DNA from 3 places in the Microcella indica genome. Region 1 is predicted to be linked to each of the others. Evidence: predicted binding sites of a transcription regulator. Region 1 holds the regulator's gene; each other region holds the start of a gene.
What was found. Region 1 encodes HrcA, which represses chaperone genes, less so after heat shock. Its sites were predicted from a motif close to TTNGCACTCGNNNNNNNCGAGTGCNAA; they were not measured.

Region 1 (10,165 bases):
AGCGCGATCGCCGCAGGCCCCGCGGTCGACGTGCGCAGCACGGTGTCCCCGAGCCGCACACGGTGGGCCCCCGCCGCCTCCAGCTCGGCGAGCTCGGCGTCGGTGATGCCTCCCTCCGGCCCGACGACGAGCACGAGGTCGCGCTCCCCCAGGTCGGCCGCGGTCAGGGCGGTGAGCGGGCGCTCGCCCGCGGTGTCGAGCACGAACATGACGGCACCGGATGCTCGCGCCGCAAGCTCCCGAGTCGAGGCGAGCTGCTCGACCTCGGGCAGCCACGGCCGCAACGACTGCTTGCTCGCCTCGCGCACGATCGACTGCCAGCGCGCGACGCCCTTCGCGACCTTGGGCCCCTCCCACCGCGACACGCTGCGCGCGGCCTGCCAGGGGATGACACCGCCGACGCCCAGCTCTGTCGCGGCCTGCACGGCGAGCTCGTCCCGGTCGCCTTTGGCGAGCGCCTGCGCGAGCAGGATGCGCGGCGCAGGCCGCTCGTGGCGCTCGACGCGCTCGACCCGCAGTGCGACGGCGGCCGGGTCCGCCTCGGTCACCGTGCCGTGCAGCACGAGTCCGGCGCCGTCGCCGAGCCGCAGGCTCTCGCCGGAGCGCACGCGTGCGACGGTGACGGCGTGCCGGGCATCCGCGCCCTGCAGCGCGACGACCGCCCCGGTCTCCTCGCCCGCCGCACTCAGCTGCGCTGCGAGGCTCTCGTCGAGGTAGAAGTGCGCCATGCGCTCGGCTACAGGTTGAGGAACCGGTCGCGCAGCTTGGAGAAGAGCCCCTGCTGGAACGTCGCGAACTGCGGCGGCACGGGCCGACGGCTCGCGGCGAACTGCTTGATGAGCTCGGTCTCCTTGCTGTTGAGACGGGCCGGGGTGACGACCTGCACGCCGATCTTGAGATCACCGCGGCCGGAGCCGCGCAGTCGCGTGATGCCCCGATCCTTGATCGTGATGATCTCGGCGCTCTGCGTGCCGGCCTTGAGCTCGACGCTCACATCGCCGTCGAGACCCGGGAGCGTCACCGTCGTGCCGAGGATCGCGTCGGCCATCTGCACCTCGACGGTCGCGAGCAGGTCGTCGCCGTTGCGGCTGAACGTCTCGTGCGTCTTGACCTTCATCTCGAGGTACAGGTCGCCGTTGGGGCCACCGGCCGGGCCGACCTCGCCCTGGCCGGGCAGCTGGATGCGCAGGCCCGTATCGACTCCCGCGGGAATGTCGACGGCGACCGTGCGGCGCGCGCGCACGCGGCCCTGGCCGGCGCACGTGGGGCACGGGCTCGGAATCACGGTGCCGTAGCCGCGGCAGGTGCCGCACGGCGACGAGGTGAGCACGTTGCCGAGGAGGCTGCGCACGGTGCGCTGAATCTGGCCGGAGCCGCGGCAGATGTCGCACGTGGCAGGCTCGGTGCCGGGCGAGCAGCAGGAGCCGTTGCAGGTCTCGCAGAGCACGGCCGTGTCGACCTCGATCTCGCGGTGGGTGCCGAAGATGATCTCGTCGAGCTCGACCTCGACGCGCAGGAGGGCATCCTGGCCGCGCTCGCGGCGCGACCGGGGGCCGCGCTGCGACTGGCCGCCGCCGAAGAACGTCTCGAAGATGTCGCCGAAGCCTCCGAATCCGGATGCTCCGCCCATGCCGCCGCTGCCGCCCATGTCGTACTGCTGGCGCTGCTGCGGGTCGCTCAGCACGTCGTAGGCGTGCGTGACCTGCTTGAACCGCTCAGCCGCCTCCCCGCTCGGGTTGACGTCGGGGTGCAGCTCGCGCGCCAAGCGTCGGTACGCCTTCTTCACCTCATCGGCGCTCGCACCGCGATCGATTCCGAGCACTTCGTAGTGGTCTGCCACTTATTCCTCACCGAGCAGTCGCGACACGTAGCGCGCCACGGCGCGGACCGCTGCCATGTTGTTCGAGTAGTCCATACGGGTGGGGCCGAGCACCCCGAGTTTCGCGCTCGAGTCGCGGCCCATGCTGTACGCGCTCGTGACGACGGCGGCCTCGTGCAGCGCCGCATCGTTCTCGCGGCCGATGCGGGCCGACACCCCCTGGCTGTCGAGCTGCATCTCGCTGAACAGCTTCAGGAGCGTCACCTGCTCCTCGATCGCCTCGAGGACGGGGTAGACGCTGCCGGCGAAGTCCTGCTCGGTGCGCACGAGGTTCGCGGCGCCCGCCATGACGAGCCGGTCGGAGCGGTGCTCGTCGACGTGCCCGAGCAGGGCATCCGCGACGACGCGCACGGCTTCCCGCCGGTCGGGGGCGAACTGGCCGTCGAGCGTGCCGGCGACGGTGCCGACCTCGGCGAGTGCGCGGCCGGAGAGCGCGGCGTTGAGCTTCGCCCTCAGCTCCCCCACGAAGACCTCGTCGGCCTCGACCGGCAGCTCGATCATGCGCTGGTCGACACGACCGCCGTCGGTGATGAACACCGTCATGAGGCGCGTAGGGCTCATGGGCACGAGCTCGATGTGCCGCACCCGGGCGTTGCCCAGCGTCGGGTACTGCACGAGCGCGACCTGGTTGGTGAGCGAGGAGAGGAGGCGCACGGTGCGCGCGAAGACGTCGTCGAGGTCGACCGACTGATCGAGGAAGGCGGCGATCGCCTGGCGCTGACCCGCGCTCAGCGGCCGCAGGTCGGCGAGCTGGTCGACGAAGACCCGATAGCCCTTGTCGGTCGGCACCCGACCCGACGAGGTGTGGGGCGCCGAGATGAGCTCCTCCTCTTCGAGGATGGCCATGTCGTTGCGGATCGTCGCGGCGGAGACGCCGAACTGGTGACGGTCGACGATGGCCTTCGACCCGACGGGTTCGCGCGAGGCGACGTAGTCCTGCACGATGGCCCGCAAGACGTGCAGAGCGCGGTCGGAAACCATCGTCACCCCTCTCCTCGTCGTACTCGATGTCGTGGCCGTCGTCGTGGCCGTGCCGCTGGCACTCGATTCCACTGACTGCCAATTCTACCCCGCCACACCCTGAGCGCATCGTTGCCTCAGGCGAAGGTGCGCACTACGGTGTTGATGTGCTCGCACCGCGCGGAGCAGTTATGTACACCGCAACGATGCGAGTCACACGTCAGGCTCCACCCCGGGTCCCTCTTGTTCGGACGATTGAAAGGCAGCACCCACATGACTGAGTCCACTCCGCCCCCCGCAGCTCCTCAGCCCGCCCAGCCCCTCAGCGAGACCGAGGACCGCCAGTGGGCCTCCTTCGCCCACCTCGGCGGAATCCTGGGCTTCCTGCCCGCTCTCATCATCTGGCTCGTCTTCAAGGACCGTGGTTCGTTCACGAACCAGGAGGCCAAGGAGGCTCTGAACTTCCAGATCACGGTGGCGATCGCGCAGGTCGTCATCTTCATCCTGAACGCCATCCTCGGCGCCGTGACGCTCGGCCTCTGGGCGCTCATCGGCTGGATCTTCCCGCTCGCCGTGTGGGTGTTCGCCGTGATCTTCTCGATCATGGGCTTCACGAAGGCCAAGGACGGCACCGCGTACCGCTACGCCGTGTCGATCCGCCTCATCAAGTAGGTCATCGCTTTCGGCCCACGGGGCCCGCGCGCTACCGCGCCGGGCCCCGTTCGGTGTTTAATGGCCCCATGAGCCAGCAGCCGCCCGTCAACCCGTACGCCACAGCACCCGCTCCCCTGCGGCCCGAGGAAGAGAAGCTGTGGGCGACCCTCATCCACGTCGGTGGCATCTTCTTCGGCTTCGTGCCCGCCCTCATCGGCTACCTCGTGCTCAAGGAACGCGGGCCGTTCATCCGCGGGCACTCCACGACGGCGCTCAACTTCCAGCTCACCATGCTCATCGGCTACGTCGTCGGCTTCGTCACGGTGTTCGTCTTCATCGGGTTCCTCGTGCTGCTCGCCGTGGGCATCCTCGTGCTCGTGTTCGGCATCATCGCCGCGATCGCGGCCAACCGGGGCGAGGAGTACTACTACCCCGTCGCGATCAAGTTCCTCACCTAGCTCACCCGCTCGCTCAGTCCGGCAGCAGTCGTCGCACGACAGCGTCGGCCAGTAGCCGCCCGCGCAGGGTCAGCACGACGCGACCCGCGAAGGCGGCGGCCGGCTCGATGAGTTCGTCGGCGAGCAGGCCCGCGACTGCGTGCCGCCCCGAAGGCGTCAGCAGCTCGCGGTCCAGCCCCTCGCGCAGTCGCGTCTCGAGCAGAACGCGCTCGACGCGCCGCGTCTCGGCGTCGAGCGTCTCGCGACCGGTGGCGGGGCTCACTCCTGCCCCGACCCGCTGCGCGTAGGCGTGAGGGTGCTTGACGTTCCACCAGCGCACCCCGCCGACGTGGCTGTGCGCCCCGGGGCCCACACCCCACCAGTCCTGCCCCGTCCAGTACGCGCGGTTGTGCCGCGAGCGCTGCTCGGGTGACGCCGCCCAGTTGCTGACCTCGTACCAGTGGTATCCGGCCGCCGTGAGCCGAGCATCCGCCGCCTCGTAGGCCGCCGCGTGCAGGTCGTCGTCCACGGGAGCCACCTCGCCTCGAGCGATCTGGCGGGCGAGCTTCGTGCCTTCCTCGACGATGAGGGCGTATGCGCTGACATGATCGGGCCGCTCGGCGAGCGCGGCCGCGAGGCTCGCCTCCCAGTCGGCGGGCGACTCGCCCGGCGTGCCGTAGATGAGGTCGAGGCTCACCGCGAGCCCGGCTGCGCGCGCCTCGGCGACGCGGCGCGCCACGTTCTCGGGGTCGTGGGTGCGCTCGAGCGTGCGCAGCACGTGCGGCACCGCCGACTGCATGCCGAACGAGACGCGCGTCACGCCGGCCTCCGCGAGCGCGGCGAGGCCCGCGGCGTCGATCGAGTCGGGGTTCGACTCGGTCGTCACCTCGGCGTCGGGCGCGAGACCGAAGCGGTCGCGCACAGCGCCGATCATGCGGGCAAGATCGGCGGGCGGCAGGATCGTGGGCGTCCCCCCGCCGAGGAAGACCGTGCTCGCGGGCCGCGGCGACAGGCCGGCGGCATCGAGCACGCGCGCGGCGAGGTCCAGCTCGGCGATCGCCTGGTCGGCGAAGTCGCTGCGCTTCACCCCGCGCACCTCGTCGGCCGTATACGTGTTGAAGTCGCAGTAGCCGCACCGCACGCGGCAGTAGGGCACGTGCAGGTACACGCCGAGGTCGCGCTGCTCGGCGCCCTCCGCGACAGTCGGCGGCAGCATCCCGTCCTCGGGGGCCGGGTCGGCGATCGGCAGGGCACTGGGCACGGGTCCATCCTCCCAGCCCCGCGCTCGCTCGACCTGCGCGGCGCCGCCTGCCGTGCGGCATCTCCACAATTCAGGAGGCGACACTGCAGAACGAGGGCCGGGATGCTCTGCCGGGCGTGTCGCGCGGTGCGAGCATCCCGATCTCCTGAATTGTGGAGGCGCCGCGCCCGTCGGTCGGGGCGTCGACGCCGAACTACGCGAGTGGAGTGCATGCCATGACGACGACACCTGACGACGGCGCGCTGCCCGAGAGCACCGACGTGCTCATCGTCGGCGGCGGGCAAGCCGGCCTCGGTATGGGCTACCGGCTGCGCGAGGCGGGCGTGCCCTTCGTGATCGTCGACGATCGTGAGCGCGTCGGCGATGTCTGGCGGGCGCGCTGGCGCAGCCTCGTGCTCTTCACCCCGCGGCGGTTCTCGGCGCTGCCGGGGCTGCCCCTGCCCGACTCGGCGGGCTACTACCCCACCAAGGACGAGATCGCCGACTACCTCGAGGCGTACGCAGAGAAGAACGCGCTGCCCGTCGTGGCGCAGACTCGCGTGACGGCGATCGCGCGCGACGGCGACGGCGGCGGATTCGTCGCCGACACGACGCGCGGCACCGTGCACGCGCGCGCTGTCGTCATCGCGACGGGTCCGTTCCAGTACCCGCGCGTGCCCCGAGTCGCCGCGGGCCTGCACCCCGAGGTCGTGCAGGTGCACTCGACCGCGTACGAGGGCCCGGAGGATCTATTACCCGGGCGCATCGCGGTCGTGGGCGGCGGCAACTCGGCCGCGCAGCTCGCCGACGAGCTGTCGGCGACGCACGAGGTGACGATGATCGCGCCGCAGAAGCCGTGGTTCATTCCCGAACGGATCCTCGGGGTGACCGTCTACTGGCCTCTGAAGCTCTTCGGCGTCCTCAGCTCGCCCGCCGACAGCCGCATCAGCGAGTACATCCACTCGCGGGGGGACGGCATCCTCGGCACGCAGGCGAAGCGCGCCATCCGCGCAGGGCGCCTGCGGCTGCTCACGAGCCGCGTGGTCGGCGCCGCCGGTCGAGAGCTCGAGCTGCAGGACGGCACGCGGGTCGAGGTGGATGGCGTGCTGTGGGGCACCGGATTCCGCGCCCACTACCCCTTCGTGCAGGTCGACGGAGCCCTGACCGACCACGGCGCACCCCGCCACGACCGCGGCGTCTCCCCCGTCGACGGCCTGTACTGGATCGGCCTGCCCTGGCAGCGCCGACTCGACTCCTCGATCATCCACGGCATCGCCGCCGACTCGCGCGAGCTCGCCGAGGCCGTGCAGAGCCACGTGCGCCGCTCTGGCAGGCTGGAGGGGTGACCACCACCATCCTCTGGGACGTCGACGGAACCCTCCTGCTGAACGCATACTCCGGCGGCGGTGAGCTGTACCACTCGGCGGTCGAGCGCGCCGTGGAGCGCGAGCTCGGCCCGGCCCTGCCCCGCACGCACGGCAAGCCTGACGGGCTCATCCTCAGCGAGATCCTCACCCACTTCGGCTACGGGGACGACTGGCACGAGCGCGCCCGCACCGTGCTCGACGAGCTCTCGGTGGAGCGCGCCGAGCGCGGCGACCGTCGCGAGACCGCACCGGGAGTCGAGGATGCTCTGCGCGCGTGCGCCGCCCGCGGGTGGCGCAACGCCCTCCTCACGGGCAACTCGCTCACGCGCTCGCGGGTCAAGCTCGAGGGCGCCGGGCTCACCGCCGCGGCGCTCGGCGATGCGGCGTTCGACTGGGAGCGCTCGTACTTCGGCGCGACGGCGCGCGACCGCAGCGAGATCACCGCGGCAGCCCGCGCGGCCCTCCCCGACGACACCCTCGTCATCATCGGCGACACCCCGCGCGACGACGAGGCGGCTCGGGCCGCGGGCATCCCGTTCATCGCCGTCGCGACGGGGGCGTTCACGGTCGACGAGCTGCGGCGCACCGAGGCGATTCTCGTCGTGCCCGATCTCGTGGCCGGGCTCGACGAGGTGCTCGCCACCATCGCCGCGCTGCCCACGCCCCGCAACGCCGCCTGACGGTCGCGCCTGACACGCCGCCCGACCGCCGCCGCGCCTACACGACGGGCGTGTAGATCTGCACGAACCAGATCTGCTGCATGCGGTAGAGCATGACCGCCACCGTGATCGCGGCGACCCCGAGGATGACGGTCGCCCATCGGGAGCGGTCGATGAGCGCCCAGATGATGGCGAGCACCGGCAGCAGGAGCGCCGTGACGAGATAGATCCAGTACTCGACCGGGTCTCCCGTGGGCGCGTTGCCCGCGAACGGCGCGACGATGGAGACGACGATCTGGGCGAGCAGCAGCACCGCGACGAGCGCCGAGCCGAGCACGGAGACGTCGTTGGGGCGCGTGCCGATGCCGCCGAGCACGAGGCACACGAGCCCGACGAGCAGCGCGACGACGATCTGTGCGATGGTGAACCACTCGATCATTCGGCTGCCTCCTGAGGGAATCCCACCAGCGTACGGCCGACGCCCGCCCGCACGGCGACGAGGGCGATGAGCCGCCCCCGCGCGTCGACCGCGGCCATGGGCTCGGCGTCGGCCGCGTCGGGCAGGGCGAGCGTCTTGCCGTGGCCGAGATCGCGCGCCTGGTCGCCGCTCACGGTCAGGACCGGGAAGAGCTGTGCGGCCACCTCGGCGGGCGACACGAGAACCTCCGGTGTGATGTCGTCGACCGCGACGGCGCGTGACGTGGCGAACGGGCCCACGCGCGTGCGGCGGAGCGCCGTGAGGTGCCCGCCGACACCCAGATCGGCGCCGAGGTCGCGCGCGAGCGCGCGAATGTAGGTGCCCGACGAGCAGTCGATGCGAGCATCCACCTCGATGCCGTCGGCCTGCCGACGCACGGCCAGCACCTCGAAGGCGCTCACCGTCACGCGTCGCGCTGCGAGCTCGACCTCCTCGCCGGCGCGCACGCGATCGTAGGCGCGCCGACCGTCGACCTTGATGGCGCTCACCGCGCTCGGCACCTGCTCGATCTGGCCGGTCAGGCTCCGGATGCCCTGCTCGAGCCTCTCCAGCGTGACCGCCTCGAGCGCCGCCGGGTCGGCAGCACCGATCGGCTCACCCTCGGCGTCGTCGGTCGTCGTCGCCACCCCGAGCCTCATGGTCGTCTCGTACGTCTTGTCGAGGCCCACGAGGTAGGTGAGCAGGCGCGTAGCCGGGCCGACGCCGAGCGTCAGCAGACCGGTCGCCATCGGGTCGAGGGTGCCGGCGTGCCCGACCTTGCGCGTGTCGAGGGCACGGCGCGCGCGGGCGACGACGTCGTGGCTCGTGAGGCCCTGCGGCTTGTCGACGAAGAGCATCCCGGCAGTCACGGCATCCACGCTACCGCTCGGCGCGCAGTGCGTAGGATGCCGAGCATGCGCATCGCCGTTCTCGGAGCCGGGGCCGTCGGCGGCACCCTCGCGGCGCTCCTCCACCGCGCGGGGCACGACGTGGTCGTGACAGCGCGCGGCGAGCACGGCGCCTCTCTCGCGCGCGACGGGCTGCTGCTCACCGGCGGCTGGGGCGACCACCTGGCCCGTATTCGGGTCGTGGAGGCTCTCGCGGCCCCGCTCGACCTCCTGGTCGTCACGACGAAGGTGCACGACACGACGGCGGCTCTCGCGGCCGCGGCGCGCCTGGACGGCACGCCCGCGCTCGTCGTGCAGAACGGCCTCGGGGGCGAGGCCGCGGTGCGGGATGCTCTGCCGCACTCCCCCGTCGCGATCGGCCTGGCGCTCTTCGCCGCGAGCCTCCTCGAGCCAGGGCGCGTCGACGTGACGGGCCCGAACCCGCTCGTGCTGGGTGGTGACCCTGCCGCGGTCGCCGTCGCGCTGCCCGCGCTGCGCTCGGCTCTCCCCGCAGAGGTCAGCGTGGTCGACGACATCGTGGGCGCGCAGTGGACGAAGCTGCTCGTCAACCAGGTCAACGCCCTGCCGGCGGTCACCCGGCTGAGCGTGCAGGAGGTCGTCGCGCACGACGGACTGCGCGCGGTTCTCACGCGCGGCATGCGGGAGACGGCGACCGTCGCGCGGGCGAAGGGTCTGCACCTGGCACGCATCGGAGCCGTCGGGCCGGACGAGGTCGCGCTGCTGTTGAGCGACGACCCTGCCGCGGGCGAGGCGGTGCCGCGGGCTCTCGCCGCCAGGATGGGGGACGTGCCGAATCCGGCATCGACGTTGCAGAGCATCCGTCGGGGGCGCGCCACCGAGATCGACGCCCTCAACGGTGTCGTCGTGGCTGCCGGGGCCGAGGGCGGCGTCGCGACGCCCGTGAACGCGCTCATGGTCGAGCTCGTGCACGAGGTCGAGCGCACGGGCGAGTTCCTCGACCCCGCCGCCGTTCTCGCCCGGCTCTCCGCGTCACCGGCTCAGGACTAGCGGGCGATCAACCGACGACGGCCGCCACGAAGCCGAGTCCGAGCAGCCCGAAGCCGAGGCCCCACAGCGTGATCGACACGATCTGCCACAGGATGACGCGCTGGCGCGACGCCCCGAAGCCGACCATGAGGCCCGACGTGATCTGGCTCGGCAGCAGGGTCTGGCCGAGCAGGCTCACCCCGGGCACGCCCCACGCATCGAAGCGCCGCTTGAAACGCTCCCGCCGCGGTGAGAGCGGCTGCTCGTGGGCTCCCGCCGCTCCCCGCACTCGGCCGGCGAGCAGCACGACGAGCACCATCGAGATCACATTGCCGAGGATCGCTGCGGGGATCGCCACGAGGGGCGACGCACCGGCGAGGATGCCGATCGGCGCCGCGAAGTACGACTCGATGAACGGCACGGCCGCCGCGGGCATGATCACGAGCCACTGCCAGATCGGGGCGACGGTGGCGGTGTTGTCCTGCAGGTCGGCGAGCATGCGCATCCTTCTCGGTGGGTCGATTCGAGTATCGCTCCCACGCTATCGACGGGGGCGCCGACCGACGTCCCCCGCCCGACGGAGCGGCTTCTCCGCCTCCCGGCGGAGCGGGCGCCTG
Region 2 (10,165 bases), 740 kb from region 1:
CGGCGGCCTTGGCGTTGCGCACGGCATCCTCGATGCGGTGCTTGCGCTCCTTGAGCTCCACCTCGGTCGCGGCACCCGCCTTGATGACGGCGACGCCGCCGGCGAGCTTCGCGAGGCGCTCCTGGAGCTTCTCGCGGTCGTAGTCGCTGTCGGTGTTCTCGATCTCGGCGCGGATCTGCTTGACGCGGCCCGCGATGGCGTCGGCCTCGCCGGCGCCCTCCACGATCGTCGTCTCGTCCTTCGTGATGACGACCTTGCGCGCGCGGCCCAGCAGGTCGAGGGTGGCGTTCTCGAGCTTGAGACCGACCTCCTCGCTGATGACCTGACCGCCGGTGAGGATCGCGATGTCCTGCAGCATGGCCTTGCGGCGGTCGCCGAAGCCGGGAGCCTTGACGGCGACCGACTTGAAGATGCCGCGGATCTTGTTGACCACGAGCGTCGCAAGGGCCTCGCCCTCGACGTCCTCGGCGATGATGAGCAGCTGCTTGCCGCTCTGGATCACCTTGTCCACGACGGGGAGCAGGTCCTTGATCGCCGAGATCTTGCCGTTGACGATGAGCACGTAGGGGTCTTCGAAGACCGCTTCCTGGCGCTCGGGGTCGGTGACGAAGTACGCCGAGAGGTAGCCCTTGTCGAAGCGCATACCCTCGGTGAGCTCGAGCTCGGTGCCGAAGGTGTTCGACTCCTCGACCGTGACGACGCCCTCCTTGCCCACCTTGTCGATGGCCTCGGCGATGAGCGCGCCGATCTCGGGGTCGGCGGCGGAGATGCTCGCGGTGGCGGCGATCTCCTCCTTGGTCTCGACCTCCTTGGCGTTCTTCAGCAGCTGGGCCGAGACGGCCTGCGTGGCCTTCTCGATGCCGCGCTTGAGGCTGATGGGGTCGGCGCCGGCCGCGACGTTGCGCAGGCCCTCGCGCACGAGCGCCTGGGCGAGCACGACCGAGGTCGTCGTACCGTCGCCGGCGACGTCATCGGTCTTCTTCGCGACCTCCTTGACCAGCTCGGCACCGATCTTCTCGAACGGGTCCTCCAGCTCGATCTCCTTGGCGATGGAGACGCCGTCGTTGGTGATCGTGGGGGCGCCCCACTTCTTCTCCAGCACGACGTTGCGGCCGCGCGGGCCGAGGGTGACGCGCACTGCGTCGGCCAGGATGTTCAGGCCGCGCTCGAGGCCGCGGCGGGCCTCTTCGTCAAAAGCAATCAATTTAGCCATGGGTGTCTTTCGTCCCTCCCGGACGTATCACGTGCAGTAGCTCTGGCACTCGGCTATCGCGAGTGCTAACTGATTCTGGCACTCGCACCCTTCGAGTGCAAGCCAACACGACCCGCCGTGAGCCAGATCTGACCCGAATGGGCGCTCAGGCATTTGGCGAGCGCCCGTTCCCGTCAGATCTGGCGGGAAGCGGGGTGGGGCTAGGGGGCGCGGAAGGTCACGTCGCCCGCGAGGGGGACGAGCTCGACCCACGTATTGCCGGGCGCGAGGCGCACGGCGACTCCGTGCTCGTCGAGCAGACGGATGGTGTCGGTGAGGCCGCTCTTCGACCACTGGGCGCGCACGGTGCCCCCGCCCGTGGAGACCCACGCGTCGCCCGAGCCCCGCAGACCGACCGTCGGAATGCTCTGGATGACCTGCACGGGCACCCGGAGCGTCACGACGTTGACGGCGGCGAGCTGGTCGCCCGAGGCATCCCGATCGACGGCGCCGCCGTGCATGAAGCGCACCCAGCGCTCGCTCTCGGCGTTCCACTCCCACGCGGGCGTGTTGCCGACGGAGAACTGCAGCCCGATGCGGGCCGTGGGCGAGCCCTCCTTCGTGGCGGTCGCCGCGGCGACGCTCTCCGCGAAGGCGAACAGCTGCGGAGGCGGGTCGAGCCTGCCCTGCTGCGCCACGATCTGCGGCGCGCGCACGATGACGTTGTGCGGGGCCGGGGCGTTGGTGCCGCGGAAGATGGTCTCCGCGGTGTCTGCCTGCCCGTGGATCGCGTTGTACACGGGAGCGTTCTGCATCGCGACGACGAACCGGTACTGACCGCCCGAGTACGCGAAGACGCCGCCCAACGGCGACACGACGTCGGGGTCGACCGGTCGTACGGAGCGGATCGGGCCGATCTCGTCGGGAATGTCGGAGTGCCACACGGCGATGTGGCGCGTGGCGCCGCCCTCCACGAGGATCTCGTAGACGATGTCGGCCCGCCCGAGGCCGATCTGGGGGCGGGCGTTGATGTTGTTGTCGATCTTCGCTGCGATCGAGGGGTGGTCGAGCGAGCCGGGCGCCACCTGCTCTCCCGTTAGCGGGGCGAGCGTGTACGGTTCGGGCTCCTCGAACACCGGCACGTACTCGGGCGTCGCCGTCGGCACCGGCAACTCGCGCTCAGCGGCGCACCCGCTGGCCAGGGCGAGGGCCGCGAGCACGCCGACCGCTGCCGACCAGCGACTGCGTGCGCGCATCCTCATGGCGACAGCGTAACCGCGCAGGCGGAGGCGGGAGGTGAGGCGCGAAGCGGGCGCGCCGTCAGAGGACGGTGACGCCTTCGGCCTGAGGGCCCTTCGAGCCGGTGCCCACCTCGAAGCTCACCGCCTGACCCTCTTCGAGAACCTTGTAGCCGGGCATGTCGATGGCCGAGTAGTGGACGAAGACGTCCTGCTCCCCTCCCTCGAGAGTGATGAAGCCGAAGCCCTTCTCGGCGTTGAACCACTTGACGGTTCCCTTGGTCATGCGGTGACTCCTTGCTGTGCGTGGAGCGATGCTAACCACCGCAGCACGACCGTCACCAGGGGCCGCGAGCACTCTTCACAGAGTCGAAACGTCGGCGTAACGCCGATTCGGGATGCCCGGGGCCGGGCGTCAGCCGCGTGCCGAGTAGTCCGCGCCGAGCACGACGGTGATGGGAGCACCGGGGAAGGCGTCGGAGAGCTCGATGTCGGCAACACGCAACTGCTGCGCGATGCCGCGGGCGAAGCCTTCGTTGGCCGGGTCGGAGTAGAACACGACCGTGTCGGGGAAGTCGTCCTGCGCGGCATTCGTCGTCGTGCCGACGGGCCAGCCGGCCTCGGAGAGCTCGGCGCCGCCCTGAGCGGCGAGGCCCTCGAACGGTGTCGCATTGAGGACGGTGATCGTGAAACCGCTCGGAAGGTCGACGGCGCTCGGGTCCAGGACCGGGTCCGCCGTGGGCGTCATCGTCGGCGTGGGCTCGGGGGTCGGCATGGGCTCGGGCTCGGAGAAGCCCGGGATCTCGAAGGTCACGCTGTCGCTCACGAGGGAGAGGCTGTAGAGCCCGGCAACGACGAGCGCGCCGCTCGCGAGCAGGGCCCACGCCACCGCGATCCAGCCGCGACCCCGCCGACGCGGCGCCCGGTGCGCGCCGACGCGCCCGAGGGAGTCGGGCACGTCGTCGAAACGATCGGGGTCGTACTCGGCCATCGTGAAGCCTTTCGGCTGAGGTGGGGGCGGGTCAGGCTGCGCCGGTCGTCGAGGGGCGCCGCGTGCGGCGCTGCTGGGAGCGCTGCTGCCGCACCTCCCGCAGGCGACCGACCAGCACCGGGTCGTAGCGTGCGGCGACATCGGTGTCGATCACGGCGTTCAGCACCTGATAGTAGCGGGCGGCGCTCCAGCCGAAGTCACGACGGATGCGCAGCTCCTTCGCGCCGCTGTGGCCCCACCAGTCGCGCTCGAACTCGAGCACGCGGCGCGCGGGCTCGTCGAGGGCGTCGGATCGGGCATCCATACCCACACCCTAGGAGCCTCGCGAGCCCGACCGTGGCGGCTCGCCCACGGCCGGGCAGGTGCCCAGCCAACTCGGTTAGGGTTGCCTCAGTCGACCGGCGTCGCCCCGAGCGCGCCCCAGCCCCGTTTCGGACCCCCATGACCTCCCTGCTTCCCCGCGCGCTCGCGACGCTCCTGTGCGTCGCCGTGCTCTCGGCCTGCACGACGGGCACGGCGGGGCCCGTGGCCGAGTCGCCTGCCTCGATCACTCCTCGACCGCCGCTGGCCGAGCTCGACGTGCTCGAGAACCCGCGGGATCACGTGGGCCCGTCGACCGCAGTGCTCGAGACGGCCTCGATCACCCCCGTGGCGGAGGCACCGGCGCAGCAGCTGCCGACCACGGTGGTCTCTCGCGATCTCGCCGGCGACGTCGAGGTGACCGTCGACGACACGAGCCGCATCCTGCCGCTCGACATCGCCGGGTCGATCGCCTCGACCGTGTTCGCGCTCGGGTTCGGCGACTCGGTGGTCGGCCGCGACATCTCGACGACCTTTCCCGAGGCAGACGGCCTACCCGTCGTGACGAGCAGCGGCCACGCCATCAACAGCGAGTCGATGCTCGCGCTGCGCCCGAGCATCGTCATCACCGATGGCACGATCGGGCCGACCGACGTGGTCGTGCAGCTGCGCGATGCGGGCGTCACGGTCGTCTACGTGGATGCTGAGCCAGGGCTCGGCGCCCCCGCCGAGCTCGCGCGGCAGGTGGCCGCGGCGCTCGGGGCGCCCGCGACGGGCGAGGTGCTGGCCGCGCAGCTCGACGCCGAGGTCGACGCCGTCGTCGACGAGATCGCCTCCATCGCACCGACCGACACCGCCGATCGCGTGCGCATCCTCTTTCTCTACTTGCGTGGCGCCTCGCGCATCTACTACCTCTTCGGCGAGGAGTCGGGTGCAGACGAGCTCATCGAGGGCGTCGGAGGCATCGACGTGGCCGGGGAGATCGGCTGGCAGGGCCTGCGCCCCATGACGGACGAGGCTCTCATCGCGGCCGACCCCGACCTCATCCTCGTCATGACCGACGGGCTCGAGAGCGTGGGCGGAGTCGAGGGGCTCCTCGCCGCGAAGCCCGCGATCGCCCTGACGCGCGCGGGAGAGAACCGTCGCTTCGTCGACATGGCGGACGGCGAGATCCTGAGCTTCGGGCCGCGCACACCGCTCATGCTGGACGCCCTCGCGCGAGCGATCTACGCTCCGGACTCCTGAGTCCGCCCCTCGGGTGCCCAGCGCTCGAGGCGGTCGCCGTGAGGTGACACGACGGCCGCGGCGCGGCCATCGACGCTCAGGATGAAGTCGTCGTCCGGGCCGGGCAGGAGGGCGTCCGCGCTCTCACCCACGCGCTCGAGAACGCGGCGGCCGTCGAGAGAGATCCAGTGGCCGGGCAGCGCAGTGGCGAGGTCGTGGAACCGCTCGCGCCGCGCCGGGTCGAGGTAGACGAGCACGGCGGGGCTCCACACGACGAGCGTGGCGCCGCTCGGCGCCTGCGCGGCGAGCGCGGGCAACCCGTCGAGGGCGTCGCCCGCGACGAGTCGCGGCGGCTCTCGACGGGCGATCGTCATGGCCTGGTTCAGCTGCAGCGCTCGGTCGCGCTCCTCCGGCCAGACGAGCGTGCGCAACCAGCGCTCCGCCTCCGCGTCGCCCCAGGGCAGTGGCTGCCGCTCGAGCCCCGCACGCCAGACGATGCGGGGCAGGCGGGTCGGCACCGGCACGCTCTCTCCGAGAGCGCAGCGCAGCTCGAGCGCCGACGCGCCGTCCTCCGGATCGAGGCGGTGGAGCGCACTTCCCCGCTCGAACACGTGGCTGTAGCGGTCGGGAAGGAGTGTGAGACCCGCCGACGCGCCGACTTCGAGCAGCGCGACCGGCCCCTCGATGCGCTGCAGCGCGGCCACGAGCGGCGCCGTGCGCCGCGGATCGTTGGTCTGTGTCGCGCGCTGCCGGGCGATGCCGGCTACGGCCGGCCAGTGCTCCCGCACCCATGGCGCGATGCTCTCGTGCGGTGCGAGGCCCGCGAAGCGCGCGGCGGTGAGGATGAGCACGGGTTGACGGCTCGCCACGGGCAGCGCATCGATCAGCGCGATGCTCGCCTCATCGGCGGCGAGCGCCTCTGCCCAGCCCGCATAGGTGGGCGACCGGGGCGCCGCCTCCCGGGCGAAGCGCCGGTAGCGCTCGGCGGTCGTGCTCACGCCCGCATTGTGTCACGCGAACGCGCCGGGGCGGCCGTCGACCTCCGCATGCTCACGGCGCGCGGCGGCGACGCACGACCGTGATCCCGCCCACCGTGAGCACCGCGAGGGCGAGAACGACGCCCGCCCCGGTCAGCGCGGGCGCGACCCACGAGGCCCCTCCAGACACCACGAGGTCCGCCTCGACCTCGGCCGCGCAGGCTGGGTCGAGCGGCGCGACGATCGTGATCGGGTCGAGCGGCTCCCCCGCCGGGTAGGTGCCGAAGGCCGCCGCACCGTCCTCGGTGAGGGCGGCCGCGATGCCCTCGACGGTCAGCACGCCGTCCGCCACGGAGCGCGTGGCCGCCGTCAGGTCGAGGCTCGCGAACTCGACCCCCCGCGCCGCGACCTCGGCGCCCTCCTGCGTCGTGCCGACGACGTCGAGCACGAGCAGCCCCGACGCGGCGTCCGCGAGGGCGACGCGGGGCATGCTCACGGTCGTGTCGAGAATGTCGCCGTGCCCGGTGAAGCGGATGCTGCCCGCGAAGAGAAGCTCGGCCGTCGCCGAGCCCGAGGCGACGGCGCCGGAGCCCTCCCCGAACGTGAAGGAGGGCGTCGCGTAGGTGGCGCCGTCGGCCGCCTGCCACTCGCCGTTCGCGATCGAGCCGCTCACGTAGGCGCGGAAGCTCTCTTTGAAGCCCCACTCGAGCCGAGCATCCTGCACCGCGCACTCGTCGACGGAGGCCGCCGCGGCCCTCTCCGTCTCTGCACCGACCGAGAGGCCCAGCCCCACGGCCGCGGCCACCGCGAGGGCGAGACCCGCAGTGCCGAGTCGGCGGCGGAAGCGACGGAGCACGAGAGGCCCTTCTGTACGACAGGCTGAGGGCGCGTCGACGCGCCGAAGAACACCGGTCAGGCTAGCCGTCGCACCTTCGAAGGCGCTATGCGGTCGCGGCGCGGTACATGGAGACGTGCGGGATGCCCGCCTCGACATATTCGTCGCCGTACGGCTCGAAGCCGAGCGCGGCGTACAGCGGCTGGATGTAGCTCTGGGCGTGCAGCGCCAACGGCTCGTGGCCGTGCCGCTCGATGACATGCTCGATGAGGCGCCTCGCGAGCCCCTCCCCCCGTCGGTCGGCGCGGGTGACGACGCGGCCGACGAGACGCCGGGCATCCCGATTGCCCTCCTGCGGCTGCGCGTCGACGACGACGCGCAGGTAGGCGGCCACGCCGCGATCATCGGAGATCCAGACGTGCTCGGTGGTCTCCTCGCGGTCGCGCTCGTCGAGCTCCTCCTCGTCGATGCGCTGCTCGAGGAAGAACACTTCGGTGCGCACGCGCGCGATCTCGAAGAACTCGTCGAGGCTCAGCTCGCCCCACGTCCGCAACATCGGGGAAGTCTCGGGCACGAATGCGAGTTTAATGGGGTGCAGACCAACCGCCCGAGGCCGGGCGAGAAGCGGGGAACCCCATGAGTGACGACACGACCGCCCAGAACGACCAGAGCTACGCCGTGCAGAAGACCGAGGACGAGTGGCGGGCCGAGCTCGGCGAGGAGCGATATCAGGTGCTGCGCGAGGCCGGCACCGAACGCGCGTGGACGGGAGAGCTGCTCGACGAGAGCCGCAGCGGCATCTACACGTGCGGAGCGTGCAACGCCGAACTGTTCCAGGCCGGCACCAAGTTCGACTCGGGCTGCGGCTGGCCGAGCTTCTACGAGTCGGTTCGCCCCGACGCCGTCGAGCTGCTCGAGGACACCTCGCTCGGCATGACCCGTACCGAGGTGCGCTGCGCCGCGTGCGGCTCGCACCTGGGCCACGTGTTCCCCGACGGCTTCGGCACCCCCACGGGCGACCGCTACTGCATGAACTCGCTCGCCCTCGGCTTCACGGCCGACGAGGAGTAGGCCCGGCGGAGCCCGGGGCTGGAGACGTCGCCAGCACGGTGCGCGGCCGCCGCCAGCGGTCGAGCGTCGCCACGACGATGCCCACCGCGGTGAGCACGACGGCGGCGACGGTCTGAGGCTGCAGCGCAGGGCCGATCGCCGCGACGGAGTCGAACACGACCGCCGCCATGAGCTGCCCGAGCACGAGGCACATGCCGAGCAGCAGCACGCCGACGCGCGCGACCGCGGCCGCCTGGATCGCGATGAAGACGACACCGACAGCGCCACCCGCGTAGAGGTACGCCTCGGTCGGCGGCTGCTCGGGCAGACCGTTGACGGCGAGGCTGATGACGGTCACGACGAGGAGCGCTGCTGTGCCGACCGTGAAGTTCACGAGCGTCGCCGCGAGCGGAGAGCCGCTCACCTGCCGCACGCGACCGTTCATCGCCTGCTGCATGCCCGCGCCGACTCCCGCGAGGAGCGGCAGGATGAGCGCCGGCCACGGGATGCTCCCGCCCAGTTCGCCCGCGACCGCCACCGCCACCGCGAGCACCGTGAGTGCCGCGCCGCTCAGGCGCGCGAGCGTGGGAGGTGTCACGCGCGCCCCGGCGAAGCCCCGGGCATCCGCGACCATTCCCGTCACCGTCTGGCCCGAGACGAGTGCGACGGTGAAGATCGCCACCCCGAGGATGCCCGCCACGAGGCCCTGCGAGAGCACGAAGAAGCCACCGGCCGCACCGCCGAGCAGCATCCACCAGGGCAGCTCGCCTGCCCGCAGCGCCGCGGGGATGCGCCGCACCGCCGCACGGCCGCGCCGAGTCGAGAGCACGATCACGAGCAGCAGCACCCAGCCGGAGGAGAAGGAGACGAGCGCGGCCGTGAAGCCGTCGTCGAAGCGCTGCCCGAGCTCGCCGTTGACGCGCGACTGCGTCGCGACGCCCACGCCGGCGAGCACCGTCGCCGCGACGGCGAGCGCGGTGCCGAGCGGGCCCGCGAGGCGGCCGCCGTCGAGACCCACGGCGTTCATGCGCATCCTCTCGGTGACGCGGACGAGTAGCGCAGCAAGTTTGTCAGGGCCGCCTCCGGGAATCGAACCCCGCGATGCGTCAGCATCGGCGCACCAGGATCGACCACTGTGGAAGAACTGGCTTACGGGCCGCCTCCGGGAATCGAACCCGGGACCTATTCATTACGAGTGAATCGCTCTGCCGACTGAGCTAAGGCGGCGTGACCCGGTTCCACCGGGCACGGCTCACGAGTTTATCCCATCGCGCGGGCGGCCGCGCACACCCGTTACCCGTTGCAGACCGGATCGCTCGCGGGCACCTCGCCCGTGAGCAGGTAGTCGTCGACGAGCCCGTTGATGCACGGGTCGCCTTCGTCGTAGGCGATGTGGCCTTCGCCGACGTAGGTGACGAGCACACCGCTCTCGAGCTGCTCGGCCAGCGCCTCGGCCCACTCGTAGGGAGTGGCCGGGTCACCGGTGGTGCCGATGACGAGGATCGGTGGCGCGCCGGCGGCGCGCACGGGCTCGAGGTCGCCCTCGAAGGCGTACGGCCAGTTGGCGCAGATGACGTCGCCGAGCGGTGAGGGGTCGGCCGTGGTCGGGGCGACCTCCCGAATGCGCTCGTTCTGCTCGGCGATGACGTCCCGGTCGGTCTCGACCGGATAGTCGAGGCAGTTGATGGCGATGAACGCTTCGAGCGAGTTGTCGATGTAGCGCCCACCCTCGCGGCCGTAGTAGAAGTCGGCGAGCAGGAAGCCCGTGGCGACCTCGCCGGTGCGCAGCTCGCTGAACGTCTCACTGAGGAAGCTCCACGAGCCTTCGTCGTAGAGTGCCGTCGCGATGGCGATGTCGAGCACGGCGCTGTCGAAGAAGCGGCCGTCCTCCGCCTCGATGGGCTCCTCGCCCAGGCGGTCGTACAGCTGGCGGATGAGGTCGAGACTCTCCTCCACCCCGCCCGTGAAGGGGCACTCGCCGAGGCTCGGGCATCCTTCGAGGTACGCGCGCAACGCCTGCTCGAACCCGGCGGACTGCGCGAGCACGACCTCGAAGGTGGTCGTCGTGGGGTCGGTCGCACCGTCCAGCACGAGGCGGCCGACTCTGTCGGGGAACCGGTCGGCGTACCGCGCACCGATCTCGGTGCCGTAGGAGTAGCCGAAGTAGTGGAGGGCCTCGTCGCCGACGATCGCGCGCAGAAGGTCGAGATCCTGCACCGTGCTCTCGGTGTCGACGAACTCGAGCAGCGGGCCGGTGTTCTGCTCGCACGCGGCGATGAAGTCGAGCGAGGCGTCGACGACCTCCGCCTCCCACTCGGGGCTTCCCGGCTCGGAGTCGGGGATTCCGTAGATGAACTC
Region 3 (10,165 bases), 780 kb from region 1:
TGAAGCTCATCGGTGCGACGGCGCACTTCGTCACGAGCGACCTCGACGAGGGCCCCATCATCGAGCAGAACGTCGTGCGGGTCGACCACTCGCGGTCGCCGGCCGAGCTCGTCGCGATCGGGCAGGACGAGGAGAGCCGCACCCTCAGCCAGGCGGTCACGTGGTTCGCGGAGGACCGAGTGCTCCTCGACGGCCAGCGGACCATCATCTTCCAGTAGTCGCTCGCTCCCCACCCGAAGGGCTCGCATGACCACGACACTGCTCACCGGCGGCCGGCTGCTCGACGCCGAGGGGTCCCGGCACGGCTGGGTCCTCCTCGAGGGCGATCGCATCGCGGCGACCGGCCTGACGGGTCAGGATGCACCGCCTCCCGCCGCGACCACGATCGACGTCGCCGGCCGCACGATCACGCCCGGGTTCATCGACCTCCACGGGCACGGCGGCGGCGGTGCCGCGTACGACAACGGGCCGGACGAGATTCGCCAGGCACTCGCGACGCACCGCGCCCACGGCACGACCCGCTCGGTCATCTCGCTCGTCGCCAACCCCCTCGACGACGTCGTCGCGAGCCTCGGGGTGGTCGCGGCGCTCACGGAGAGCGACCCGACCGTCGTCGGCGCGCACCTCGAGGGCCCGTTCCTCGCGATCGGCCGCCGGGGCGCGCACTCCCCCGAGTTCCTCCGCGACCCGGACGAGGCCACCGTGGCGACCCTGCTCGAGGCGGGTGACGGTTGCATCCGGCAGGTCACGATCGCCCCCGAGCTGCCCGGAGCGCTCGACGCGGTGCGGCAGTTCGTCGCGGCGGGCGTCGTCGTCGCGGTCGGGCACACCGAGGCCGACGAGTACCTCGCGCGGGCCGCCTTCGAGGCGGGGGCGACGCTCGTGACGCACATCTTCAACGCCATGCCGGGCATCCACCACCGCGACCCTGGACCGATCGTCGCGGGCTTCGACGACGACAGCGTGACCCTCGAACTCGTGCTCGACGGGGTGCACGTGCACCCCTCGGTCGCCCAGATGATCTTCCGCGCCGCTCCGCACCGGGTCGCGCTCGTGACCGACGCGATGGCGGCCGCGGGAGGGCAGGACGGCTACTACCAGCTCGGCTCGCTCAACGTCACCGTGCAGAACGGTCTCGCCGTGCTCAACGGCACGCAGACGATCGCCGGCTCGACCCTCACGCAGGATGTCGCGCTGCGCACGGCCGTGACCGTCGCCGGTATCGACGAGGCGCGCGCGGTCGAGGCGCTCACCCGCACGCCGGCGTTCGTGCTCGGCCGCGACCACGAGTGGGGCTCGCTCGCGGCGGGCTTCGCCGCCGACCTCGTCGTCCTCGACGACGACTGGCGCACCGAGCGCGTCTGGGCGAACGGGGTCGAGGTCGCGCGGTAGAGCACGGCGAGCGCCGGGGGCAATCGCTCGGCGCGACCACAGCGAATACTCACTCAGAGGCACGAGGCTGATGGTGTGCCGAGTGCACTCTGAGCTCGCGAGCGCGAGTACGCGCCCCCTCACCGCAGACTCGAGGAGACCCATGACCCGCAGCACTCGGCCCTCCGCCATGCCGCTCTACGCCTCGGCAGCCGGCCTCACCCTCCTCGGCACCCTCGCCGGGTGCGCTGATGCGGGCGCGACGGCCGGCGGCACGACCCCTGGCGACACCTCGGCGAGCTACGCCGACGGCAGCTACCAGGCCAACGGCACCTACACCTCACCCAACGGCAGCGAAAACATCATCGTCGCGGTCACGCTCGAGGACGACGTGGTGACCGAGGTCGAGGTGACGACCAACCCCAACAACCCGACGACCGAGTTCTACCAGTCGGCCTTCGCCGAGGGCATCGCCGCCGAGGCGGTCGGCGTCGACATCGACCTGCTCGACGTCACGCGCGTCTCCGGCTCCTCGCTCACGAGCGGCGGGTTCCGCGAGGCCATCGCGAGCATCAAGGCCGACGCGCTCGAGGGCTGAGACGTGGCGTCGAGCCGCTTCGACGCGATCGGGGTGCCATGGCGCCTCGACGTCAGCGGTGCGCACGGCGGCGAGCACGACGGTGAACACGGCGTTGAGGCCGACGGCGAACTCAGCGACGACGACCTCGCCGCCGTGCACGCGCGCATCGAGCGCTTCGACCGCGACTGGTCGCGCTTCCGCACCGACTCGCTCGTGAGCCGCATCGCGCGCGGGGCCGGCTCCTGGACCCTGCCCGAGGATGCTGTGCCGATGCTCGACCTCTACCGCGAGCTGCACGACCTCACCGACGGCAGGCTCAGCCCGCTCGCGGGCGCCTCGCTCGAGCAGCTCGGCTACGACGCGACCTACCGGCTCGAGCCGCGCGGCGCCCCGCGCGCTGCGCCGCGCTGGGGCGACGCCCTGAGCCTGCGCGAGACCGCGGCCGGGCTCGTGCTCGACTGCCCCGCCCCCGTGCTGCTCGACGTGGGCGCGGCCGGCAAGGGCTACCTCGTCGACCTCGTCGGCGACCTGCTGCAGGCCCGTGGCGCGATCGAGACCGTCGTGGATGCGAGCGGAGACCTGCGCTGCTGGGGCGAGCGCAGCATCCGTGTCGCTCTCGAGAACCCGGCCAACCCCGCGAAGGCGGTCGGCGTCGTCGAGGTGCGCGGCGCGGCCCTCTGCGGGTCGGCGTCGAACCGGCGCGCGTGGGGCGACGGCCTGCACCACATCGTCGACGCGACGACGGGCCGACCGGTCGGCGGAGTCATCGCGGCGTGGGCGATCGCCGAGACGGCGCTGCTCGCCGATGGGCTCGCGACGGCGCTCTTTCTCACCGAACCGGCGCGCCTGGCCGAGCGTTTCCCGTTCCAGTGGGTTCGATTGTTCGACGATGGCCGCCTCGAGGGCAGCCCCGACCTGTCAGGAGAGCTGTTCGCATGAGAGCGACGATCGACGCCGTCACCGGCCGCGTGAGCATGTACCGACTGGCGACCGCGAGCCTCGTCGTGGTGCTCGCTCTCGGTGTCGTCCTCGCGTTCCTCGACATCATCGGGCCCGACCCGTACGCGATCCTCGGCACCGCAGGGGTCGTGCTCGTCGCCACTCTCGGCGCAAACGAGGTCGCGGCACGACTCGCGCGCGTCGTGCCGCACCGGGAGTCGAGCGTCATCACAGCGCTCATCATCGTGTGCCTCGTGCCGCCGAGCCTCGCCACGATGGCGCTCGTGGGCGCCGCCGCCGCCGGCATCATCGCGGCGCTGTCGAAGTACCTCATCGTGTGGCGCGGGCGGCATCTGCTCAACCCTGCCGCGACGGGCGTGCTCGTCGCGAGCCTCGCCGGGCTCACGATCGGCGCGTGGTGGATCGCGACTCCCGCCATGCTGCCCGTCGTCGCCCTCGGCGCCCTCCTGCTGCTCGACCGCACGCGGCGCCTCGACGTCGGGCTCGTCGCGATCGTGCTCACGGTCGCGATCATCGGTACGCGCATCACCCTCACGGGCGCGGCGCCGCTCGACGCCTACAGCTCGGTGCTGCTGCTGTTCCCCATCGTCTTCCTCGCCGGGTTCATGCTCACCGAGCCGCTCACCCTGCCGCCGCGACGCTGGCAGCAGTGGCTCACCGCGGCGGTCGTCGCCGTGGTGTTCTCGGTGCCCTTCAGCCTCGGCCCGCTCTACACCTCCCCCGAGCTGGCCCTCGTCGTGGGCAACATCGTCGCCTTCGCTGTCTCGCGCCGCCCCGGTGTCTCGCTGCGCCTCATCGGCGCGGCGCCCCTCTCGCCGCACGCGACCGAGCTGCGCTTCGAGCCCTCGCGGCCGCTGCGCTTCGAGGCGGGCCAGTACCTTGAGCTGCACGTGCCGCACGGAGCCGACCAGAGGGGAATGCGCCGCAGCTTCACGATCGCGTCGGCCCCGAGCGATCCGATCGTGCGCCTCGGCATGCGGATGCCCGACCCGGGCTCCACGCTCAAGCGAACCCTGCGCGAGCTCAAGCCGGGGGCCCGCGTGGCGACCACGCTCATCGCCGGCGACTTCCTGCTGCCCCGCGACCGGAGCATCCCGCTGGTCCTGCTCGCGGGCGGCATCGGCGTGACGCCGTTCGCCAGTCAGCTCGCCGAGCTCACGGCCCGCGGCGAGCGGCGCGACGTCGTCGTGCTGGTCGTGCCGTCGAACCCCGGCGAGCTGCTCTACCGCGACGTTCTCGAGGCGGCGGGAGCGCGCGTCGTCGAGGTGCCGCTCGAGAGCCTGACGCGGGATGCCCTGCTCGAGCTCGTGCCCGACCTCGCTTCTCGGCGCGGGTACGTCTCGGGTGCCCCTGCAGTGGTCTCCGCGGGGCGCGCGGCCCTTCGTGCGGCGGGTGCGAAGCGCATGCAGACCGACTACTTCGTCGGGTACTGAGAACCTCGATTCACGGGTGAGAAGCCGCTCTCACCAGGACTTTCGCCGTGCGCGAACACTTGGCACTCTCCCTACTCGAGTGCTAATATCTCCTTACTTGAGTCACCCCGACTCAGGTTTACATCGACCACCCGCCACCCGGCGGGCGACGTGACAAGGAGTACCGCGATGACGATGTTCTTCGACCCGTTCCGCGAGCTCGACCGCGTTGCCTCGAGCATGCTCGACCAGCGCCAGAGCCCGCGCCTCATGCCCATGGACCTGTTCCGCGACGGCGACCACTACGTGCTCACCGCCGACCTCCCTGGTGTCGACCCCGGCACGGTCGATGTGGACGTGGATGGCCAGCTGCTCACGATCCGCGCTGAGCGCTCGGCCCGCACCGAAGAGGGCGTCCAGTGGCTCGCCCGCGAGCGCGGCACCGGCAGCTACCTGCGCCAGCTCACCCTCGGCAAAGACATCGACACCGAGAACATCTCGGCCCACTACGAGAACGGCGTGCTGAGCGTCATGATCCCCGTGGCCGAGAAGGCGAAGCCGCGCAAAATCGAGATTGCGATGGCCGGCGACCGCAAGAAGGTCTCCGCCTAGCGGGTGACGCCTCCGGGCGCGCTCCCGCGGGAGGGTGCCTCGACGGGCCTCGCATCCTCGGATGCGGGGCCCGTTCTCATGCCTCCGGCCCGATCGAGCCCCGGCAGCCGCGCCTCCCCCGCGCGCACGGCGCGCAGGGCGCCGAGGATCGCCACGAGGTCGACGACCTCCTGTAGGGCCGCGCCGGCGATCGCGGGCAGGAACCCGAACGCGGCGACGAGCATGAGCCCGACCGAGATGATGATGCCCATCCAGATGCTTTGCAAGGCGACGCGCACAGTGCGCTGCCCGATGCTCACGGCGCGGGCGACGCGGGCGACGTCGTCGAGCATGATGACGACGTCGGCCGACTCGGAGGCGGCCGTCGAGCCGCGCGCACCCATCGCGATGCCGACATCCGAGACCGCGAGAACAGGCGCGTCGTTGACGCCGTCGCCCACCATGACGACCGGACGCGGCTGGAGCTCGCGCACGATGCGCACCTTGTCCTCCGGGAGGCACTCCGCGTGCAGCTCGTCGATGCCGAGACCGGCGGCGATGGGGCGCGCGGTCGCTTCGACGTCGCCCGTCACCATGAGGGTGCGCCGGATGCCCAGCTCGCCCAGCACGCGCAGCGTCGCCGCGGCATCCGCCCGCACTTCGTCGCGCAGCACGACCGTGCCCGCGAACTCTCCATCGACCGCCACGTAGACGGCGGACTCGCCGCTCGGCAGCTCTCGCCGCTCCACGCCGACGGCGTGCTCGGCCACGAAGGCCGGCTTGCCCACGACGACAGCGAGGCCGTCGACGGTCGCGGTGACGCCGTGCGTGGCGACCTCGCGCGCATCCTCCGAGCTGCCGAGGGCCAGGCCGCGGTCGGTCGCGGCCTCGACGAGAGCTGCGGCGAGCACATGGGAGGAGTACCGCTCGGCCGAGCCGACGAGCCGTAGTAGGTCATCCTCATCGATACCACCGGCCGGGTGCACAGCGACGACCTGCGGATGCCCCTGCGTGAGAGTGCCCGTCTTGTCGAAGGCGACCGTGCGTGTGCGCGCGAGCCGCTCGAGCGCGGCAGCATTCTTGACGACGATGCCGTGCTTGGCAGCACTCGACATGCCGCCCATGAACGCGACGGGCGCGGCGATGAGCAGCGGGCACGGCGTCGCGACGACGAGCACTTCGGCGAAGCGCACGGGGTCGCCGCTGAGCGCCCAGGCGACGCCCGCGATGACGAGCGACACGATCGTGAAGGGCAGCGCGTAGCGGTCAGCGAGGCGCACGATGGGGGCGCGCGACTGGGAGGCCTCCTCCACGAGCGCGACGATGCGCTGGTACTGGCTGTCGGCGGCGCGTGCCGTTGCCACGATCTCGACCGCGTCGGCCCCGGCGAGCGAGCCGCTGAGCACGGCGTCGCCGCGCTGCCGCTCGACGGGCATGCTCTCCCCCGTGAGAGAGGACTCGTCGAAGGTCGCGGCGGCACTCGCGAGCTCGCCATCGACGGGAACGACCTCGGAGGGGCGCACGAGTAGACGATCGCCCGGTGAGACGTCGTCGACCGCGACATCCTCGACGTCGCCCTCGGCGGAGAGGCGGTGAGCCTGCTGCGGCACCTTACCCAGCAACGATCGCAGCTCGCGCTGCGCACGGCCCGCCGCGACATCCTCGAGCGCCTCGCCGCCGGCGAGCATGATCACGATCACGAGGCTCGCCCAGTACTCGCCCACGACGACGGTGCTCACGATGGCCATGATCGCGAGCACATCGAGCCCGAACTGTCCGGAGAGCAGGCTGCGCACCATGCCGACGCCCTCTTTGAGGGCGACCCCGAGAGCGAAGATCGACACTCCCCAGCGGGCGATCGGCTCGAGGTCGGCGGCGAGGAGCGCGAGCCCCACGGCGCCGACGAGCACCGCGAGCCCGACGAGGGGGTAGCGCCGTGCCGCCGCGACAAGTCTCCGCATGATGACAGGTCTACGCCCCGGGAGGGCGCGGCGCCAGCAAGCCGAGGCTTGCCTCACCGACCCTCCCGGTGGCGTCAGGCCCGCGCGGCTGCGCTGTCGTCGGTACTGCCTCGCTGGCGACGACGCGCCAGCAGGAAGAAGAGCAGACCCGTCGCGAGCAGCAGTGCCAGGATCGCGAAGGCGATGACGATACCGGTCGAGGCTCCGCCATCGGTCTCCGTCGTCGCCTCGGTCGCGTCATCCGCGACGACCGCGGGCTCTGCCGCAGGCTCCTCGATCTCCTCGACCACGAGGATGCCGAGGGAGAGCTCGATCGGCTCGCCATCCGCGCCCGTGCCCGTCACGACGATCGTGTGCTCGCCTGGTCGGATGCTCGACGGCAGCGTCACGACCGTGCCAGCCGCGAGATCCGAGCCGACGGTCATGCTCGTCAGATAAGTGGGCGTCGAGTACGCCCAGATCTCGATCGAGCTGTCAGCCGCGAACCCGCCGACGTCGATGCTCACGTCGCCGCCCACGAACACGACGGGAGTGGTACCGCCGCTCGAGCCGGTTGAGGCGCCGCCCGACATCGGCTCGACGACGAGGGTTGCACCCTGGGTCGAGACCGTGAAGCGCTCGCCGTCGACCACGATCGTCGACTGCTGAGTCTCGCCATCGACGATCGCCGTCGATGTGCCGGGGTTCTGCGGCGTGGTCTGCGGCGGCGTCGGGGTCGACGGCTCGGTCGGCTCGGGCTCGGGCGCCGGGGCGGGGGGCGGGGTCGGTGCCGGGGGCAGGGCCACGCCCGAGGTCACCGCGGACGCATCCCGGTAGCCGACACGGCTCGCCGTGACCGTCACCGCGGACGTCGCACCCGGGGCAAGACCGGCAACCGTGACCGTTGCGCCGCTGCGCGTGACGCTGCCGGCGTTGGTCGCGGCGAGCGTGTAGCTGATCTCGGCCGAGTAGTTCGTGATCGTGAAGGTGAAGCCTCTCGCCGAGCTCGTGGAGGACGAGAACGTCGGGGCCGTGCCGATGGCGAGGGCCGCTCCGGTCACCTCGGCCGTGGCATCCGTCTCACCCTCCTTCGTGAAGGCGATCGTGACGGTCGCCGACTCGCCGGGGGCGAGGCCCGTGACGACGATCGTCTCGCCTTCGAGCGCCACCGCTCCCGCGGAGGTCGTGACCTCGTAGGTCGCCTCGGCATCGAAGTCCTGAATCTCAGCGCGGAAGCCGTCGAGGGTGGGCTCAGGGGCCGCCGGGTCGATCGCGCCCTGACCGAGCGCCGACGAGGTGACGCTCGAGGGGGCGTCGGTGCGACCGGTAGCAACCGCGACGACCGTGACCGTCGCACTCTGCGCCGGGGCGAGTCCCGTGACCGTGATGGTCGTACCGCTGCGGACGATGGAGCCCGCCGTCGTGGAGACGAGGTAGTCCACGCCGTCCTGCGGGTTGTCGATCGTCGCGCTGAAGCCGTCCGGCGTGCGGTCGCCGAGTGACAGGGCGGGCGCGATGCCGGTGCCCAGTGCCGCGCTCGTCACCGAGGTCGACGCATCCACGTGAGCCGCGAGGGAAGCGGTCACCGTGAGGGTTGCCTCCTGCTCGGGGTCGAGACCCGTGACGACGATCACGCCGTCGCTGAGAGCCGCGACGCCCTCCGTCGAGGAGACGGAGTAGTCGACGCCGTCGACGGCGTCGACGAGCGGCACAGTGAAGCCGTCGGAGGTGCGCGTCACGTCTCCGAGCTGCGGGCTCGGTGCGGCGGGCAAGGCCTCGCCGGTCACCGTCGTGGGCGCGTCGGCGCGACCGGCGCGCTGGGCCGTGACCGTGAGCTCGGCGCTCTCCCCCGGGGCGAGGCCTGCGACCGTCACGGTCGTGCCGTCGAGGGTCGCGGTCGCCTCACCCGGCAGGGAGAACTCGTACACGGCGAGCGCGTCGAGGTTCTCGAGCTGCACGGTGAAACCGCCGTCGATCGAGACCGGCTCGCCGAGCACGGGCGCGACACCCGCCTCGAGCGACGTGCCGCTCGTGCTCGCCGACGCGGTCGTGTAGCCGTGGCGCACCGCCTCAACGGTGACCGTCGACTCGGCGTTCGCCGCGAGGCCGCTCACGGTGACGGTGGAGCCGCTCACACGTGCGCTCGCGCCGTTCGTCGCGCTCGCTCCGTACGTCGTGACCTCCGAGTAGTTGCTGATCGCGACCGTGAAACCGTCCGGCGTGCGCACCGGCGCTGCGAAGGTCGGCGCGACGCCGATGCCCGTGGGGCTCACGGCGGCGGACGGGGCGCTCGCGAGGCTCGTGCCCTGCGCGTTGACGGCGTAGACGATGAACGTGTACTCGGTGCCGTTCGTGAGCCCGGTGACGGTGGCCGACCGGTCGGTCGAGACTGGTTCGATGAAGCGCGTGTAGTCGCTGTCGCCGACGGCGCGGTACCAGACCGTGTAGTCGCTGACGGCGCTCGCGCCCGCCGCTCCCGCGGTCCAGGTGAGGGAGGCCTGCGCGTCACCGGCGACGGCGGTCACACCGCTCACCGAGCCGGGCTTGCCCGTGTAGACGACGGGCACGCGCGGCGTGGAGCGCGTGCTCGTGCCTGCCGCGTTGGTCGCGTCGATCGTGATGTAGTACGTCGTGCCGTTGGTCAGGCCCGTGATCGTGCAGCTCGTCGCGCCCGTCGTCGTGCACGTTCGCAGCTGGCTGCCCTGCGAGGCCGCCGACCAGGCGACGACCGTGTACTTCGTGATCGTCGAGCCGTTGGCGTTCGGCGCCTCCCAGCTCACGATCGCGGAGCCGCTCGCGGGCTCCGCCACGATCGTCGCCGAATCGGGCGTGCTGGGCAGGGCGAAGGGCGTGGCGGTGCGCGTGTTCGACGCCTCCCCGGCACCGGCGGCGCTCACCGCGCGCAACGCGACCGTGTACTCCGTGCCGTTGGCGAGGCCGGAGATCACGATGGGGCTCGACGTGCTGGCCGCGGGGCGCCACTCGCCCCCGTTGAGCTGGTACTCGTAGCCCGTGATGGAACGCGAGCCTGCAGCGCCCGGCGTGAAGGCTGCCGAGAGGAAGGTGTTGGCGGGAGTCACCGTGCCGAGCGTCGGGGCCGAGGGCTTCGCGAGCGGCAGCACCGACACGCGCGGCGCCGACGCAGGCCCCGTGCCCGCGGCGTTCTGCGCGACGACCGAGACGAAGTACGTCGTGTCGTTGCTCAGTCCCGTGATCTCGCAGGCGGTGCTCGCGCTCGAGCAGCTCGCGAGCGCGGTCGTCGAGCTCGCCGTGGCGAATGTGCTCGCGGTGTACTGCGTGATGCTGGCGCC

Region 2: a site for HrcA is predicted at 1,256-1,282, ahead of groL (chaperonin GroEL). Genes of this name have one in related genera too.
Region 3: a site for HrcA is predicted at 4,404-4,430, ahead of HUJ41_RS01510 (Hsp20/alpha crystallin family protein). Genes of this name have one in related genera too.

Annotation. Positions count from the first base shown of each region.
Region 1 covers NZ_CP058670.1:1,083,912-1,094,076, reverse strand. Annotated here, with positions in the region: gene HUJ41_RS05355 (16S rRNA (uracil(1498)-N(3))-methyltransferase) at 1-728, opposite strand, end outside; gene dnaJ (molecular chaperone DnaJ) at 737-1,840, opposite strand; gene hrcA (heat-inducible transcriptional repressor HrcA) at 1,841-2,860, opposite strand; gene HUJ41_RS05340 (DUF4870 domain-containing protein) at 3,113-3,511, shown strand; gene HUJ41_RS05335 (DUF4870 domain-containing protein) at 3,580-3,951, shown strand; gene hemW (radical SAM family heme chaperone HemW) at 3,965-5,191, opposite strand; gene HUJ41_RS05325 (flavin-containing monooxygenase) at 5,407-6,516, shown strand; gene HUJ41_RS05320 (HAD family hydrolase) at 6,513-7,217, shown strand; gene HUJ41_RS05315 (hypothetical protein) at 7,255-7,635, opposite strand; gene truB (tRNA pseudouridine(55) synthase TruB) at 7,632-8,510, opposite strand; gene HUJ41_RS05305 (ketopantoate reductase family protein) at 8,568-9,569, shown strand; gene HUJ41_RS05300 (small multi-drug export protein) at 9,577-10,047, opposite strand.
Region 2 covers NZ_CP058670.1:342,246-352,410, reverse strand. Annotated here, with positions in the region: gene groL (chaperonin GroEL) at 1-1,213, opposite strand, end outside; gene HUJ41_RS01725 (DUF3048 domain-containing protein) at 1,414-2,454, opposite strand; gene HUJ41_RS01720 (cold-shock protein) at 2,513-2,716, opposite strand; gene HUJ41_RS01715 (LytR C-terminal domain-containing protein) at 2,846-3,421, opposite strand; gene HUJ41_RS01710 (DUF3263 domain-containing protein) at 3,453-3,725, opposite strand; gene HUJ41_RS01705 (heme/hemin ABC transporter substrate-binding protein) at 3,863-4,966, shown strand; gene HUJ41_RS01700 (DUF2332 domain-containing protein) at 4,948-5,943, opposite strand; gene HUJ41_RS01695 (HtaA domain-containing protein) at 5,996-6,778, opposite strand; gene HUJ41_RS01690 (GNAT family N-acetyltransferase) at 6,864-7,331, opposite strand; gene msrB (peptide-methionine (R)-S-oxide reductase MsrB) at 7,394-7,828, shown strand; gene HUJ41_RS01680 (DMT family transporter) at 7,809-8,834, opposite strand; tRNA gene HUJ41_RS01675 (tRNA-Thr) at 8,962-9,034, opposite strand; gene HUJ41_RS01670 (alpha/beta hydrolase) at 9,101-10,165, opposite strand, start outside.
Region 3 covers NZ_CP058670.1:303,602-313,766, reverse strand. Annotated here, with positions in the region: gene purU (formyltetrahydrofolate deformylase) at 1-218, shown strand, start outside; gene nagA (N-acetylglucosamine-6-phosphate deacetylase) at 247-1,392, shown strand; gene HUJ41_RS01525 (FMN-binding protein) at 1,535-1,969, shown strand; gene HUJ41_RS01520 (FAD:protein FMN transferase) at 1,973-2,890, shown strand; gene HUJ41_RS01515 (FAD-dependent oxidoreductase) at 2,887-4,344, shown strand; gene HUJ41_RS01510 (Hsp20/alpha crystallin family protein) at 4,513-4,935, shown strand; gene HUJ41_RS01505 (heavy metal translocating P-type ATPase) at 4,932-6,875, opposite strand; gene HUJ41_RS01500 (beta strand repeat-containing protein) at 6,950-10,165, opposite strand, start outside.